DNA from 2 places in the Acinetobacter chenhuanii genome. Region 2 is predicted to be linked to the other one. Evidence: riboswitches for the same ligand, from Rfam matches in the RefSeq annotation. Region 2 holds a riboswitch; the other holds the start of a gene.

Region 1 (8,689 bases), 1.5 Mb from region 2:
CTGGTGTAAATTCTGGACGTGCCCAATTGTTTAAACGGGCTTGATGTGCAAAGTTTGCCACCACGTCAATTTGTGCAATTGCTGAACTCATCATTTGTAGATGAGCAATATTTTCGCGAAGGTTTTCAAGTAAAGCTTCAAACAGTGCTTTTTCACGAGCTAAAGCACGCGACTCGCTTGACAGTACTTTATCTTCGAAGCTTTTTAGCTCAGGCGTAATGTAACGCTCAGCATTCTTTAAAGTTTGGCGACGAATATAGTCGGCAGGGGCTTGCTCGGCTTGCGCACGAGTCAGTTCAATGTAGTAACCACTGACACGGTTATAACCGATTTTTAAGGTATTAATGCCAGTACGTTCACGCTCTTTAATTTCTAAATCAATGAGGAATTGACCTGCATGATCACGAATTTGACGTAATTCATCGAGTTCAGCATCGTAACCTTCTGCAATTACATTGCCATCACGAAGTAATACTGGCGGGTTTTCAACAATAGCTGCCATTAAGTGTTGATGAAGCGCTTTAAAGTCGCCAAGTTCTTGATCAAGTTGAACTAATAGTTTCGATTTTTTCGCTTGAATCACTGGCGTTAAAGCTGTTCTTAACGCTGGAATTTGCGCGCAAGCATGACGAAGCTGAACTAAATCGCGTGGACGAGCACTGCCAAGCGCTACACGGCTTAAGACACGTTCAATATCGCCAATTTCTTTAAGCACTAGACGAACAGGGCTTTCATGATACCCCTGAATTAACTGTTCAATCGCATCTAAACGAGCATCGAGCAATGCGGTATCGCGAACAGGTTGCGTGAGCGTACGGCTCAGTAAACGCCCGCCCATTGCTGTTTGACAGTCATTCACAAGTTGGAATAAAGAGGTTCCATGATCAAATAACGGTTCAATAATTTCTAAGTTACGGCGCGTGATTGGGTCGAGCGCAATAAAGTCTGTACTTTGTTCCAGCAAAATTGAACGAATATGCGGTAACGCCGTTTTTTGGGTTTCTTTAGCATAGTGAATCAGAGCCGCAGCAGCAGCTTTAGCTAAAGGTAATGGGTCTAGTCCAAAACCAGAAAGTGTAGATACCGTGAACTGATCACATAAAGTTTTTTGTGCATTATTTAGATTGAAGTCTACATTTGGGCGTTTGGTAACAGGGCAATCTAAGTGCTTTTTAATTTGCTCAATAATATGAGTGTCAACCAAATCTTCATCAATCAAAATTTCACTTGGCATGAGGCGCGCAAGTTCAATTGGAAGTTGTTCTGGTTTGTAGTCTTGTTGCTGAACTTTAAAAATACCCGCACTTAAGTCGAGTAAAGCAAAACCGATCTGGTTTTGATGAATGCATAGCGCCACAAGGTTAGATGACTGATAACTTGTAAGTAGTGCATCGTCAGTTAAAGTACCTGGCGTAAGAATGCGAACAACTTTACGTTCAACAGGGCCTTTGCCTGTGACTTCGCCGACTTGTTCGCAAATGGCAACGGTGCGGCCTGCTTTAACCAAGCGTGCAAGATAACCTTCTGCTGAATGGTAAGGAACACCTGCCATTGGAATCGGGTTGCCGTTTGCTTTACCACGATGGGTTAGGGTAATTCCTAAAAGTTTGGCTGCTAAATGCGCGTCTTCAAAAAAAAGTTCATAAAAGTCGCCCATACGATAAAACAGCAACGCATGTTGATATTCTTTTTTGACCTTGAGATATTGCTGCATCATTGGAGTGTGGGTGGAGAGATCAGCCATGATTTCAGCGCTATTCATGCGTAATAAACCCTTAAAAAATCAATAATATTTTACGTTTGGTCATCTAGCCAATTCTAACAATATCTGTGTGAATTGGATTTAATCTAAGAAAAAAGTATACCTTCTAGTGTACCTTTTTTATGTCAAAATTGAGTCAACAGTGTGAGAGAGCTTAACTTAATTTCTCAAGGTTGCCATCTTAACAAATTGAGGCTGATTGGCAAAAAGGATTCCTAAAATGAGTGAAGAAATAAACAGCAAAAAGAAAGTACTCTTATCAGCTTGATCAATAGACAAAATAAAGATTGGCAATGTGAATAAAGCTCCTGTTGGGGAACATATAGATTGCAAATATTTGTGAAAAGCTATGTTTTATGAAGATAGATGACTCAATTTCTCATGCATGAAATCAATAATCGCTCTTGTTTTAGCGGGTAAATACCGACGATTTGAATAAATCGCAAACAAATGCAATGGCGCTGCCGATTGCTCAAACTCAATTTCGATTAATCGTCCATCGCTAATGTAGGGTTGGCAAGCTTGTTTGGATAAAATTGCAAAACCAACACCTGCTACAGCAGCTTGTCCTGCCATCTCTCCACTGTTTACCCGATAATGCCCTTTGACCTTGATTGTTTCAAACTCTCCCTTTTTATTTACAAACTGCCAAGGAGCACCTTTGAGTGCAGTTACTGTTGTAATACAGGGTAACTCTTCAAATTGCTGGATATGAGTAGGGGTGCCATAACGCTGAATGACCGAAGGAGCTGCAACAATAGTGCAAGGGATCGTCACCAACTGACGGGCGATATAGTCACTGTTATCTAGCTGTCCACGGGTAATAATAACCGCTAAATCCAGATCATCTCGCAGAGACTCGAAACCGGACAAATTTGTGACACAGCTAATTTCTAGGTCTGGATACTGGCAGGCGAAGTCGGCAATAACAGAACCTAGCAGCGCAGGGCCTATTTCATTGGGAATACAGATACGTAATGGACCCTTGAGCTGTATTTGTCGTAACGTTAACTCTGTTTCAGTTTGCTCAAGCGCTTCTAGTAATGGCTTTGCTCGGGTATAGAGTAGGTGTCCCGCCTGAGTGAGTTTCATATGTCGGGTGCTACGCTCAATGAGCTGTAGATCTAATTTTTCTTCTAACTGGGAAATACAACGACTCACGTTTGATGTCGGCATTTCAAGGATTTTTGATGCCCCAACAAAACTTTCTCTTTCAACCACCGCAATGAACACTTTCAGAGTATTAATATCAAAAGCCGATCGCATCAATTATCCCAAATTTGATAATAATAAGTGCCATTTTTAGCACATAATAAACACTATTGATAGCGATTAAACTTGGGTGTCTTTCATCCATAGGTTGCTTGCTATGCCTCTAGGCACACCAACATTGAATCATAAAGCCCTTATACGAATAGCGATTGTGATTGCTTTTGTCCAGTTCACCAATGCGCTGGAATACATGGTGTTCAATCCCATTTTTGTTTTTATGGCAACAGATTGCTCTGTGCCTGTATCATTTTCAGGCTATGTGTCGGGTATGTACACACTCGGAGCCGTTCTTTCTGGCGTTATAGCCTTTTACCGGATTGATCACTTCAATAAGAAAAATTTCTTAATTGCCAATATGGCACTACTAGGCTTACTGACACTATTAACAACTTTCACATCTAGTTTTAGTCTTCTGCTTGCTCTCCGATTTTGTGCAGGGCTGGTAGGTGGTACAACAATGGGTGTGGGTATCAGTATATTGATAAACAACGCACCGCCGCACTTACGCGGAAAAATGTTAGCGACAGTGATTGCGTCATTTTCGATAGTCAGTATTGTAGGAATGCCCACTCTAATATATCTGTGTATACATTATGGTTGGCATGTGGCTTTATGGGTAATCGCTATATTGTGTCTGTTGGCATTGCCATTGGTGGTATCCATTATACCCAAAGACCCAGTCTCTTTAGAGGTGTTTCGAGCGCCGTCTCTTGATGGAGATACTTTACTGTTCGCCTCCAGTAATGCGCTTGTACAGTTTAGTCCAATGCTGGTTATTCCTATTCTAGCGCCATTAATGATTCAGCAATTGGGCGCTTCGCAAGACCTACTACCTTGGCTTTTCTTTTGTGGGGGCATTGTAGGCTATCTATCTACAAAAATTACAGGCCTGTTAACTTCCCGTTTTTCTGCTTTGCTGTTGGCTACAGCTTCAACCATAGTTTTTATACTCAGTTTGCTCATACCAGTTTTAGGCTATCAGCAGGCAGGGTTATTTATTACTTTATTTCTCGGCGCTTCTTACAGTCGTTTGGTGTCATCTTCGGTGGTTACGATGCAATTTCCTGACGATCAGCAAAGAGCTGGATTCTCTTCATTACAGACATCAATCATGTATCTCATGACAACCATCGCATTTTTCCTGTCTGCTTTTTTATTATCAGACCACGCCATGGCACCACAAAGTGTAAATAAGTTACTGGTGTTATGTGCAATTTCCGCAGCAGGATTCCCAATTTTGGTTCTTGTTTTGCAAAAGAAACTGACTAAACGCTTTCAACTGAAAGAATTCTAAAATCGCTGTTTTCGGTACATGCAAAGAGTCATGAGTACAAATAGTTTGGCTTTTGGCTCTACCAATTTGAATAGTACATTTGCTCAATTCACTCTGGCACATGAGTCCTGAGGGGTAAATACTGATTAAAAATTTTCTTGTCTTGGTCGTCAGGCAATCTATTTTCTTTCAAATAAATATATACTATGGGGGAGTATTAATAAAAGACCATAAATATGGAAATCAATAGCAACTTAGAACGTTACCATTCTCATCAGTTCGATGAAGGAAACCCTCTGGCTCAAAAGAAAATTTTGATAGCAACTATCCTAACTGCCGTGATGATGGTTTTTGAAATTGTAGGGGGGTGGATCTTTAATTCCATGGCACTTTTAGCCGATGGATGGCACATGAGTTCACACATGGTTGCGCTAGGGCTGGCTTATATTGCTTACAAAATGGCTCGCCGTTATGCCCATGACAAACGTTTTAGTTTCGGAACTTGGAAAATTGAAATTTTGGGGGGCTATAGCAGTGCAATCATATTAATGGTGGTTGCGCTTTTGATGGGCGCCCAATCTATTGAGCGATTACTTCATCCTGTTGATATTCACTATGATGAAGCGATTTCTATTGCTGTTGTAGGGTTGGCTGTCAATATAATCTGCGCATGGCTATTACATGATAGCCATGACCACCACCATCATCACGATCATGGGCATAGTCATCACCATCATGATCATCATCACGATTTAAATCATAAAGCTGCGTTTATACATGTGGTTGCCGATGCTGTAACTTCGGTATTAGCCATAGTTGCACTTTTTGCTGGTAAATATTTTGGATGGAATTTTTTAGATGCACTATTGGGGATAGTAGGAGCCATACTTGTTGCCCAGTGGTCTTGGGGACTTTTACGTGATACAGGAAAAACGTTACTAGATGCCGAAATGTCACATCCCGTTGTCGCTGAAATCCAAGAAGTTATAGAGCAATTGTCCCAAGTGAAAATTACCGATTTACACGTATGGAAAGTAGGTAAGGGAAAATTCTCATGTATTTTGGCTTTAGAAACGAATAGAACAGATTTAACCCCCGATTTGGTCAAAAAAGCATTGTCTATTCACGAAGAAATTGTACATGCCAGTGTAGAAATACATTTTGTCTGACCAACGCAGTAGAGTTACAACGAAATCACTGCTAAAATCCACCCCATTGTCATTGGGGAGTAGCCATTCCTAGTACCCAGCTAGGAAGAGCACGTCAACAAACTTGAGATGAGTATCTCATGGCGTGTTCAGCCGCTGTATATATACAGTGTGAGCTAGGCGAGACCTTTGGCCACAACGTACTTTGCTAGTCGGGCGAGGAGCGTTGTTGCGCCAATGGTTTCTTGTTCGCCCGGCTGGAATGATTCTATGCTCCTCACTTTTATCTTATTCTTTTTGTCCGCTGGGGCAATTTATCTCGCCTGCGAATATTTCGTTAACGGCATTGAATGGTTTGGTAAACGTCTTAACCTCGGTGCAACCGCAGTAGGCTCAGTTCTCGCAGCTTTTGGTACAGCGCTACCTGAAAGTGCAGTCACTTTTATGGCCGTTGTATTTGGTAATACGCCAGAACAAAAAGACTTGGGTGTTGGGGCTGCAATGGGTGGCCCACTGGTTTTGGCAACGTTGGGCTATGCTGTTGTTGGTCTGGTATTAATCCTTCATCGTAAAAAGCTGGCACGCGCATCAAATCAGGTACAAGTTGATTACGCTCGCTTAAGTCGAGATCAGGTTTCTTTCCTTGCAATCTTTGTATTAAAAGTAGCGCTTGGTTTGGTTGCATTTGCCATTAAGCCTTGGCTAGGCATTTTATTTTTGGCGGCTTATGCAGCTTATGTCTGGCGTGAGATTAGAGAATCTGACACAAGCGCTGAAGAAGAAGAACTTGAACCCCTCAAATTTCGTCCAAATACGGCCGAACCATCTTTAGGTTGGGCGGGTCTACAAGTCTTGTTGGCTTTAGTTGTGATTAGCATTGCATCACACACCTTTGTGGCTCAACTAGAAGCGATTGGTACAGCACTTAGCTGGCCGCCTCACATGGTTGCTTTGCTACTGAGTCCGGTTGCAACTGAATTACCTGAAATTATGAATGCGCTGATTTGGGTGCGCCAAGGCAAAGAACGTTTAGCTTTAGCAAACATTTCCGGAGCCATGATGATTCAGGCGACCATACCAAGTGCATTGGGTATTTTCTTTACACCGTGGCGCTTTGATGGCGTGCTATTGGCATCTGGTGTGATTACTGCACTCGCTATTGTATTTCTATGGGCTTTATTCCGCCGTGGTTCGGTCGATGGCCGAGCATTAGTTGCGGTCAGCAGTCTATATGCTGTTTTTGCAGTAATCGTTGCTATTTCTCTTAGATAAAACTTGAAGGCTAAATCAGCCATTTTCAAAATGCTTAAATAGGTCATCTTATGCACCTACGGGTGTGTAAGATTACGATAAGCGCATATTTTTTGACATTTGTTTGAATTTTCACCATTTAAAGGCTGTACCTTGGTAGCAGAGGCATGTATTGTTAGGTCATGATACTTTAAAATTAAGGAGTACTTAAAAAACAGTATCGTTCAATTAAACAACAGAACTGTACCAGCATTATTAAAACAATACCTACATTAAAACGAAAAGTATAAAGAACAGGGAAATAAAACATTACGTTTTATGAGTAAATATTGAAATGGAGTATCAATGATCACATTGGGGATCTATGTAGAAATATTTTTATGGTTGATTTATTTATGATAGCTTCGTCTTACTTAAAAAAACAAAAGAAAAATTATAGTGCCATAAAGGATCAGCAACTTACTATTGCAGCCAAAGCCAATATCTTTATTTGCCTTATTTTTTGCTTGTTTTGGACAATATATTTCGCAATTGCACAAATGTGGCTTATTGTTTGTATGGATATCTTTTTCACAATGATATCTCTATTTAGTCTTTTTTTACTGTATATACGTCAAATTTCAGCGGGTATTCTCTTATCCCAAGCCGTGCTGCTGGTTTTTCCAGTGGTGTTTTGCCTGTTTTTTGATGTGGCGAGTATTGATTACCCGCGAGTGGCACACTTGTTTTTGCCTGCCGGAGCGATATTGGGGTATTTAAATTACCGCCGTGATCCAAGTTTCTTACAATTTATTTTGATTGTATTGTCGATTACATGTTTTATATTTTTTAGTGGCAGCTCTTTTAATATCGCTGGCGCAATCCCTTTACCAGAAAGCATTCGTGATCATGGTGGATGGATTGTAACTTGTGTCGCCACACTCATGATTTGTATCTCAATTTATACGATGCAATTAGAGATGCAAATAGAAAATAAATTGGTGCAAGACCTACGACTGGCGCTTGCGAAAAAACAATTTGAGCTTTTTTATCAACCACAAATAGATTCGTCTGAAACCCTGATTGGTGCGGAGGCTTTGCTCAGATGGCATCATCCTGTTTTAGGATATGTTCCGACAAAAGATTTTATTCCGGTCGCTGAAGTTTATGAGTTAATGCCCAAGATTGGCGAATGGGTACTTGCGCAAGCCTGTTGCGTGTTGCATCAATGGAGCAAAAAAGAAGAGACCAAAAAACTGAAACTCTCAATCAATATTAGTGCCGATCATTTTATGCAACAGCACTTTGAACAAACTGTGATTGGTATGGTTCAGAAACATGGCATTAATCCATCGCTGCTCATATTAGAAATTACTGAAAATATTGCTTTAAATAATTGCGCTAGCATGATCGAAAAAATGCACTTCTTGTCAAAACATGGAATCCAGCTTTCTCTTGATGACTTTGGCACGGGTTATTCATCTTTAAGCTATTTGCAAAAAATGCCGATTAGCCAAATTAAAATTGATCGTAGTTTTGTAGAGGCTGCTTTAGATGACAAGCGTAGCAATAAACTGGTCACGGGCATTATTAAAATTGGTCTGGACTTGAACCTTCGTGTGTTGGTAGAGGGAATAGAAACGGCCGAACAGTTTAGCGCTTTTAAAGATAATGGTTGTACGGAGTTTCAAGGCTATTTATGGGGATGCCCAATGCCTTTAAGGGACTTTATTGATCAAGTACCAAATTTCAGTAAAAAAACATAGTCGGTTGTTTCTGACTTGAATGTACGAAAAGGTGATAAAAAAAATACATTATTTGCCTACTAAAAAGATGAATTAAGCGGATAAAAAATTTTTTTCTAAAGAGAAGTTAAAATAAGCTTAAAGAATAGCTTAAAATTAACAGTTTGATAACATTTGTTTCTTAATAATACATAAACTTACACGAATAAACATAACTTAAAGCATACTTACTTTGAGAAGCAACCGAGTACTACTTCAA
Region 2 (8,689 bases):
CAACCACTGCTTTTTGTAAGTGTTCAGGATGTGTTGAACCACAGTTTTCATTAATATTTAAACCATCTGGCTCATTATATAAAGCAATAACTTTAGCACCTAGTTCACGAAAAACTGAAGGACCGACGCTGTAGGCTGCACCATGAGCACAATCCACAACAATTTTTAAATTATTTAAATCAAAATGATAGGGAAATGTAGATTTACAAAATTCAATATAGCGACCATTTGCATCATTTACTCGAATACTCTTACCCAAGTTTGCAGTGTCTTCAATCAATAAATCTTTTTCTAATTCTCTATTAATTTCTTCTTGTAATGAATCTGGTAGTTTTTTGCCTTCACTTGAAAAGAATTTAATACCATTATCAAAGTATGGATTATGTGATGCAGAAATTACGATGCCAGCATAGGCGTGTAATGCACGAGTAAGGTGTGCAATTGCTGGCGTCGGCAATGGACCAAGTAAGTGAACATATACACCAGCAGCGTTTAATCCTGCCTGTAAAGCGGCCTCTAAAATATAACCAGATAAACGAGTGTCTTTTCCTAATACAACAAGCGGTTTATTTTTTGGACTCGTTCGTTTTAATACCTTCCCTGCAGCAAAGCCTAATTTTAAAGCAAACTCTGGTGTAATAGGCGTTTGCCCAAATTTTCCACGAATACCATCTGTTCCAAAATAACTCATAGCTTATCTCATTTTACGCCACTTCAGCCGTGGCTCATTTCGTATATGGCTATTCTGCCATATGTCTTTTCATTAGATTTACTTTACACCAAAAACAAAAAGCCGTCAGTGTAATGACGGCTTTCTGCATTGATTTGGTTACCAAAAACTAACCGACACGATAGTTCGGAGCTTCTTTAGTAATCGTTACATCATGAACATGTGACTCAGACATACCCGCTGAAGTAATTTTCACAAATTTCGCATTTTGGCGAAGATCTTCAATTACTGATGAACCTGTATAACCCATCGATGAACGCAAACCACCCATCATCTGATGAACGATGTTACCCATTGGGCCTTTATATGGAACACGACCTTCAATACCTTCTGGTACTAACTTTTCAGCACCCGCTTTTGAATCTTGGAAATAACGGTCAGCAGAACCTGTTGCTCCAGCCATTGCACCTAATGAGCCCATACCACGGTAAGCTTTGTAGTAACGGCCTTGGAAGAATTCAACTTCACCCGGTGCTTCTTCAGTACCCGCTAGAAGTGAGCCAACCATGATTGTGCTTGCACCCGCACCGATTGCTTTTGCCATATCGCCAGAGAAACGAATACCGCCATCTGCAATTAAAGGAATTTGATCTTTCAATGCATTAGCAACGCTATCAATCGCAGAAATTTGTGGCATACCAATACCGGCCACAATACGTGTCGTACAGATAGAACCAGGACCAATACCTACTTTTACAGCATCTGCACCTGCATCTAATAATGCTAATGCAGCATCACCAGTTGCGATATTACCGCCGATGACTTGTACTTGAGGGAAGTTTTGTTTTACCCAACGTACACGTTCAATAACACCAGCAGAGTGACCGTGTGCTGTATCAACAACAATAACGTCAACACCAGCTTCAACTAATGCTTCCACACGACTTGGTGTTTCAACGCCTGTACCTACTGCAGCACCAACACGTAAACGACCAAGATCATCTTTACAACTGTTTGGATAACTCTCAGCTTTACGGAAGTCAGTTACCGTAATTAAACCTTTGAGTTCGTGGTTCTCACCAACAACCAAAACTTTTTCAATGCGATGCTTTTGCAATAATGCTTGAATATTTTCTTTAGATTCGCCTTCACGCACAGTCACCAAACGATCTTGGCCTGTCATGATATTGCTAACCGGTTGTTCTAAATTGGTTTCAAAACGCGTATCACGACCTGTCACAATACCAACAACCTTGCCGTCTTTAACAACAGGTACACCGCTAATGTTATTAGCGCCGGTAATTGCAATAAGTTCACGTACTGTAGTTTCTGGGGTTACAGTGATTGGATCTTTCACCATACCCGCTTCAAATTTTTTAACACGGCGTACTTCTGCAGCTTGAGCAGCAATATCCATGTTTTTGTGCAAAATCCCGATACCACCATTTTGCGCCATTGCAATCGCCATACGTGACTCAGTCACTGTATCCATTGCAGCTGAAACTAATGGGATATTTAAATGAATGCCGCGAGTTAAACGTGTCTTTAGAGAGACATCTTTTGGGAGAACAGTAGAGTAGGCAGGAAGTAATAAGACATCATCGAAGGTTAGCGCTTCTTGAACGATGGTCAGCATAACAATCTCACTGGTAAATTCCGTGAGCTATTATAAACAAATTTCAATGCAATTTTCATATAATCTTTGCCTTTTTCAGCAATAGATATCCGCCCACTCTAAATATTTCCCACTTATTATTAGGTTAGCTCATATTTAGCTCACCTGATCATAGTCATGATCATTTTCTGAATCTGCTGGGCTTACTTCAATTAGAGGAATCAGCTGGTGCGCCAAGCGCGCTTTCGTACACTGTTCATCAGCAATCTGCACCTCTTTACAAGTAGAACTACGCACAGCATAAATAGAACATCCTACTTCTTTACCAATTTCACCCGTTAAAGCCTGACACCGTGGCTGAGTTTGATTGGTTCCACGCATACAAGAATAAACGGGTGTCAAAGGTTCGACCAGATGTTCATCTATGAACTCGGCCTCAGCCCAGTAAAATGAAACCCGAAAATGTGCACAACACGCCCCACAGCGTAGGCACTCATCTGGAGTCGCAACTTGAGATAACATTTTTATTCAAATTCTCGTCATCAAAAATTTTTCTGTGACGCAAAATCCTAAAAAAATTTCAAATTGGACTCAAGATATTGAACCTAACTTTTTATGTTGGACAGCTAAAAATTTGTTCAGTCATTAAATCTACGCCGCATGGCAATGTTTCAATCCAGTCTAAAAACTGGTTAATCATTTCTTTGCCAATAAATGGAATACCGTGCTGCGGCACAATCATTTCAATATCCATTTGACGAACCATATTGACCCATAAGCGTATGACTTTATTGGAACACATATAGCGTTGGTGAAAAGCTTTCATTTTCATCACATGGGCATCAAAATCTTTTAGAGGCAGACTAGCATCATCGACAATTGAAGCCCCCATATCGCCAGAGAATAAAATTTTGGCAACTGGGTCATAAAACTGGAAATTACCTACCGAATGTAGAAAATGTGCCGGAACCATAACAAGCTTTGATTCGCCCAACTGGATCACTTGCCCACGATCTGGCAACTCAATAAGACGATCTTCCCAATTTCCTTTCATGCGCTCACTCATAAATGAGGAATTCAGGTGAGGTAAAAATCGTGCCCATAATTTAGAAGCAACCACTTTAGCATCTGTATAGACCAACCAACGTGGCATTGAAGTAATAATGTCTGGGTCTTGATGCGAAGCAATCACATAGTCTAGATTTTTAAGACGAGTATATTTATTAAGTTCCATAGTGAGTGGGACATAGGTCAAATCACCCCCTGGGTCAATAACAGCCGCTCGTCCATGATCAATAATTAAAAATTGATTGGCTTGTATGCCCTCACCTTTGACCAAGCTGGTAAAACTAATACATTTATGCACACCATTATCAAATAATATCTGAGATGTTGTTTTTTCAAACCCCATTTAATTTCCCCAAAAAACTTTTAAATATTAGATATTTTTATATCCATACTAAAATAAAGGGATTCTAAGAGGCTTGCAATGAATTGCTTGATATTTCTCATAATATTTTAAAATTGATTTTACTTTTCTTATTCTAGAAATGAATCATCAAAAAATTGGCGATCTTTATAGTCTCCTTAAATATACTTTATCTTGAAGCTTAACTACTTAAACACTCAAAAAAAAACGCACCCTTAATGAATGCGTTTTATATAAATTGAAAATAATTTAGAAGAAATAATGCTGTACTAGTGTAGAAAAACCCACGATGAAGAAAATAGCCGCACCAATTTTATGAATGAGTGAGATAGATAAACGTTCAGCCAATTTATTACCAATAAATACAGCGGGTGCATTGGCGATCATCATTCCTAGTGTTGTACCGAGCATCACCCAAAAAATGCTTTCATAACGTGCAGCTAAAGCGACTGTCGCAATTTGGGTTTTATCACCAATTTCAGCTAAGAAAAATAAAATAAAGGTCGCACCAAAAACACCTAATTTTTGCCATCTGTTAATGCTATCTGTTTCATCATCTAACTTATCTGGAATAAGCATCCAGAACGCCATACCAATGAAGCCAACCGCAAGCACCCAGACTAAAATTTCGGGACTTAGAACCGTTGTAATCCACTGACCAAGTACAGCAGAAATACCATGGTTAATTAGAGTTGCTAAAAGAATCGCTATTAAAATAGGAATTGGCTTACGAAAACGTGCAGATAATAAAAGTGCCAACAACTGAGTTTTATCGCCCATTTCAGCAAGGGCAACAATTGAGGTAGAAATCAGAAATTCTTGCATCTCGGTTCTCTGGCTAGCATAAATGCCTATGACCTACCCCTCCTGCTAGCCAAATATCATAAAATGATTGCAGAGTGGTAAATCAAAGGTCTTGCCAACTCAGGAACGATGAGACGTTTAAGCTATGATGACCATGTTCTGTTGAACAATTATGTTGACCATCACCTATTCACATTTGCTGTGAATAGCGGCTACTCCCCAATGAAGTATGCGTTTATTATATTCAAGTCATTCTATTTTTCAAATGTTCAAGCAAGAAATTTACCCACCCCCACCCGAATAAACACACAGCACCGAATAACACAGCAAAATAAGTGCTTATATGAATAAACCCGATATAACGATTGCTTGTTCCAGCCTGATATTTAAAGAGGCAACAAAACAAAACCCCGCCGAAGCGAGGTTTTAGTTAATTATTTCAGAATATTAGATTAATAAAGTACGAATATCTTTAAGAAGTTTCGTAAGTTTATTGGTAAAGCGAGCTGCATCTGCGCCATTAATTACACGGTGGTCATAAGACAATGACAACGGCAACATTAAGCGTGGATCAAAGTCTTTACCATTCCATACAGGCTGCATCGTTGCAGGTGAAATACCCAAGATTGCAACTTGTGGCCAGTTCACAAGTGGTGTAAATGCCGTACCACCTATTGCACCTAAACTTGAAATGGTGAAATTCGCACCTTGCAAGTCTTTCGGTGTTAATTTCTTATCACGTGCTTTTTGACCTAATACACCCAATTCAACTGCAATTTGCTTAATTGATTTTTGGTCTGGGTTACGAAGTACTGGCACAGTTAAACCATCAGGTGTTGCTACCGCAATTCCCATATGGATTTCATTGCGCAAGAGCACTGATTTACCGTCATCAGATAGATGACCTGCGAACTCACGCTCTTCTTTCAACAAATGCGCAACCGCTTTGATAATGAACGCCATAATCGTCAGGCTGATACCTTCTTTTTTGAAGTTACCTTTCAGCTCATTACGCCAATCTTCTAACTCAGTAATATCAGCCAAATCAAACTGGGTGACTTGCGGAATAAAGTTGTTCAATGACAGTTGCGGAATTGATACTTGCTGCAAACGCGTCAGTACTTTTTCTTCCACGCCACCAAACGCAGTGAAATCAGGAAGCTTTGGCAAACCCGAAACTGCTGGTGCAGTCGCCGCAACTGGCGCTGCTTGTGGTGCAGTTAAACGAGTCTTCACATAAGCAAAGATATCTTCTTTAACAACACGGCCATGCTCACCAGAAGTTTTAACTTGTGACAAAATCACGCCAAGTTCACGAGCAAGCTTACGAACAGCAGGACCTGCATACACTTTAGCGTTTTCGGCTTCTTGCTCTTTGGTTAGCTTGTCAGTACCAGATGTCGACGCTACAGGTGCAGACTGAGTTGCAGCAGGAGCTGTTGCTTTAGGGGCTGCAGCCTGTGGAGCTGGCGCCGCTTCTGCTTTTGCCACTGGAGCAGCAGGTGCTTGACTTTCAGCTTCAATTGTTGCAAGCAACACGCCTTGAGAAACTTGTTGACCTGCCTGTAAGTGAATTGCTTTTACAACGCCTGCAACAGTACTTGGAACTTCTACAGTTGCTTTATCAGACTCGACAACAACAAGGCTTTGATCCACATCAACTTTATCGCCAACTTGAACCAAGATTTCAGCAACAACTGCTTTATCTACGCCCAAATCAGGAACATTGATATCAACTGGACCAGATTGAGCTGGAGCCGCTGCTACAGTTTCTTGCTTGGCAGCAACAGGTTCAGCCGCCGCAGCTGGAGCTGCTGTAGTAGCAGGAGCTTCTGCTTGCGCATTAGACGCAGCTGCTGTTTTCACTTGAATAAGAACAACACCTTCTTTAACAGTATCGCCTTCTTTCACTTGAATACTTTCTACAGTACCCGCAACACTGCTTGGAACTTCTACAGTTGCTTTATCTGACTCTACAACAACAATACTTTGTTCAGCATCAATCTGGTCACCCACTTTAACGAGGATTTCACCAACCAATGCTTTTTCAACACCAATGTCAGGTACAGTCACATCAACAGTTGCAGTTGATGTAGCGGCAACAGGCTGAGCTGAAGCTTGAGTTTGTTGAGCAGTTGCTGGTGCTGCTTGTGCTGCACCTTCTGCTTCGATTTCAATCAAAGCAACGCCTTCAGTCACATCATCACCTTGGTTAATCAAGATGCTTTTTACCACACCTGCTGAAGTGCTAGGCACTTCAACAGTTGCTTTATCTGACTCAAGCACAACGATACTGTCGTCAACTTCAACGCGGTCGCCAACTTTTACTAAAATTTCAGCGACGTTTGCTTTATCTACACCAATATCAGGGGTCTTAATTTGCATGCTTAGTTCCCCTCACCTGTTTGCGTTTCATTGTATTCAGCAACTGCCTGAACTTCTGGATGCGCTTGTGGAGCCCATGCAACTGGACGATCCGTATCTAACTCAAAGTTAGAAATCGCATCTTTCACTAAACGAGCATCTACTTCACCTTCGTCAGCTAATTTTTTCAAAGTAGCAACAACGATATGTGCAGCATCAACACCAAAGAAACTACGTAAATTCGCACGTGTATCTGAGCGACCGTAACCATCTGTACCTAATGCAACAAATGGACGACCATCTGGAAGATATGCACGGATTTGTTCGCTGTACGCACGCATATGATCTGTAGCAGAAACTACAATACCTTCCGTACCACGTAATTGCTTAGATACCCAAGACTCTTTCACTTCTTCAGCAAGTGGGTGTAAGCGGTTGTATTCTTCACATGCCATACCATCACGTGACAACTCATTGAAGCTTGTTACACTCCAAACGTTTGAGTGGATTTGGTATTCATCACGTAAGATTTTCGCAGCTTTAATCACTTCACGAAGAATTACACCTGAACCAAGTAATTGAACAGTTGCTTTTTCATCTTTTTCGAACAAGTACATACCACGCTTAATGCCTTCCTCAGCGCCTTCTGGCATTGCAGGATGCTCGTAGTTTTCGTTCATTACCGTTAGGTAATAGAACACTCGCTCTTGGTTCACATACATACGTTGTAAACCGTCGTGTACGATCACAGCCAATTCATAACCAAAACATGGATCATAAGATACACAGTTTGGAATTGTGTTCGCCAAGATATGTGAATGACCATCTTGGTGCTGTAAACCTTCACCGTTCAATGTTGTACGGCCAGCGGTCGCACCCAACAAGAAACCTTGTGCCTGTGCATCACCAGCAGCCCATGCAATGTCACCAATACGTTGGAAACCAAACATTGAGTAGTACATATACATTGGAATCATTGGCAAGTTATTGGTTGAATAACTTGTCGCTAACGCAGCCCACGCACTCATCGCACCAGCTTCGTTAATCCCTTCTTGAAGCATGTGACCATCACTTGCCTCACGATAATGCATTAACTGTTCTTGGTCTTCTGGAGTATATTTTTGACCGTGAGCGGCATAAATACCGAGCTGACGGAACATACCTTCCAAACCAAAAGTACGTGCTTCGTCTGGAACGATTGGTACTACACGGTCTTTAATTGCTTTTTCTTTAAGTAAAGCAGCAATTAAACGAACCATCACCATAGTGGTAGATTGCTCTTTACCACCTGAACCGTTTAATACTGCATCAAATACAGATAATTCAGGAATCGCTAAAGTTTCACTCTCTTTACGACGTGCAGGTAGGTAACCACCTAATGCTTCACGACGTGCCTTCATGTACTTCATTTCTGGAGAGTTTTCACTTGGGCGGTAGAATGGAAGCTCTTCTAACTTATCGTCTGTAAATGGCAGGTTAAAACGGTCACGTACATATTTCAAAGAGTCGATCTGCATTTTCTTGATTTGGTGAGTCTTGTTCACCGCTTCAATTTCTTCAGACAAACCGTAACCTTTAACAGTTTTCGCAAGAATCACTGTTGGTTGACCTTTAGCTTTCATTGCTTCTGCATAGGCAGCAAAAACTTTGTACGGGTCATGACCACCACGGTTAAGATTATCGATGTCTTCATCGCTTAAATCTTTTACAAGTTCCGCAGCTTCAGGGTACTTGCCAAAGAATTTCTCACGTGTGTATGCACCACCTTTTACTTGATAGCGTTGGTACTCACCGTCAACCGTTTCTT

The links. A riboswitch is a leader RNA that binds a small molecule or an ion and turns the genes downstream of it on or off. The one in region 2 is predicted to bind manganese.
Region 1: linked by a shared signal. The riboswitch ahead of ABLB96_RS08855 (sodium:calcium antiporter) and the one ahead of ABLB96_RS01835 (TMEM165/GDT1 family protein) in region 2 are both predicted to bind manganese.

The regions. Positions count from the first base shown of each region.
Region 1 covers NZ_CP157428.1:1,855,588-1,864,276, forward strand. Annotated here, with positions in the region: gene mutS (DNA mismatch repair protein MutS) at 1-1,762, opposite strand, end outside; gene ABLB96_RS08840 (LysR family transcriptional regulator) at 2,117-3,028, opposite strand; gene ABLB96_RS08845 (MFS transporter) at 3,132-4,328, shown strand; gene dmeF (CDF family Co(II)/Ni(II) efflux transporter DmeF) at 4,544-5,476, shown strand; yybP-ykoY riboswitch at 5,519-5,714, shown strand; gene ABLB96_RS08855 (sodium:calcium antiporter) at 5,726-6,727, shown strand; gene ABLB96_RS08860 (EAL domain-containing protein) at 7,087-8,451, shown strand.
Region 2 covers NZ_CP157428.1:353,057-361,745, forward strand. Annotated here, with positions in the region: gene glmM (phosphoglucosamine mutase) at 1-691, opposite strand, end outside; gene guaB (IMP dehydrogenase) at 840-2,306, opposite strand; gene ABLB96_RS01825 (YkgJ family cysteine cluster protein) at 2,442-2,807, opposite strand; gene ABLB96_RS01830 (MBL fold metallo-hydrolase) at 2,899-3,696, opposite strand; gene ABLB96_RS01835 (TMEM165/GDT1 family protein) at 3,964-4,539, opposite strand; yybP-ykoY riboswitch at 4,555-4,751, opposite strand; gene ABLB96_RS01840 (2-oxo acid dehydrogenase subunit E2) at 4,966-6,903, opposite strand; gene aceE (pyruvate dehydrogenase (acetyl-transferring), homodimeric type) at 6,906-8,689, opposite strand, start outside.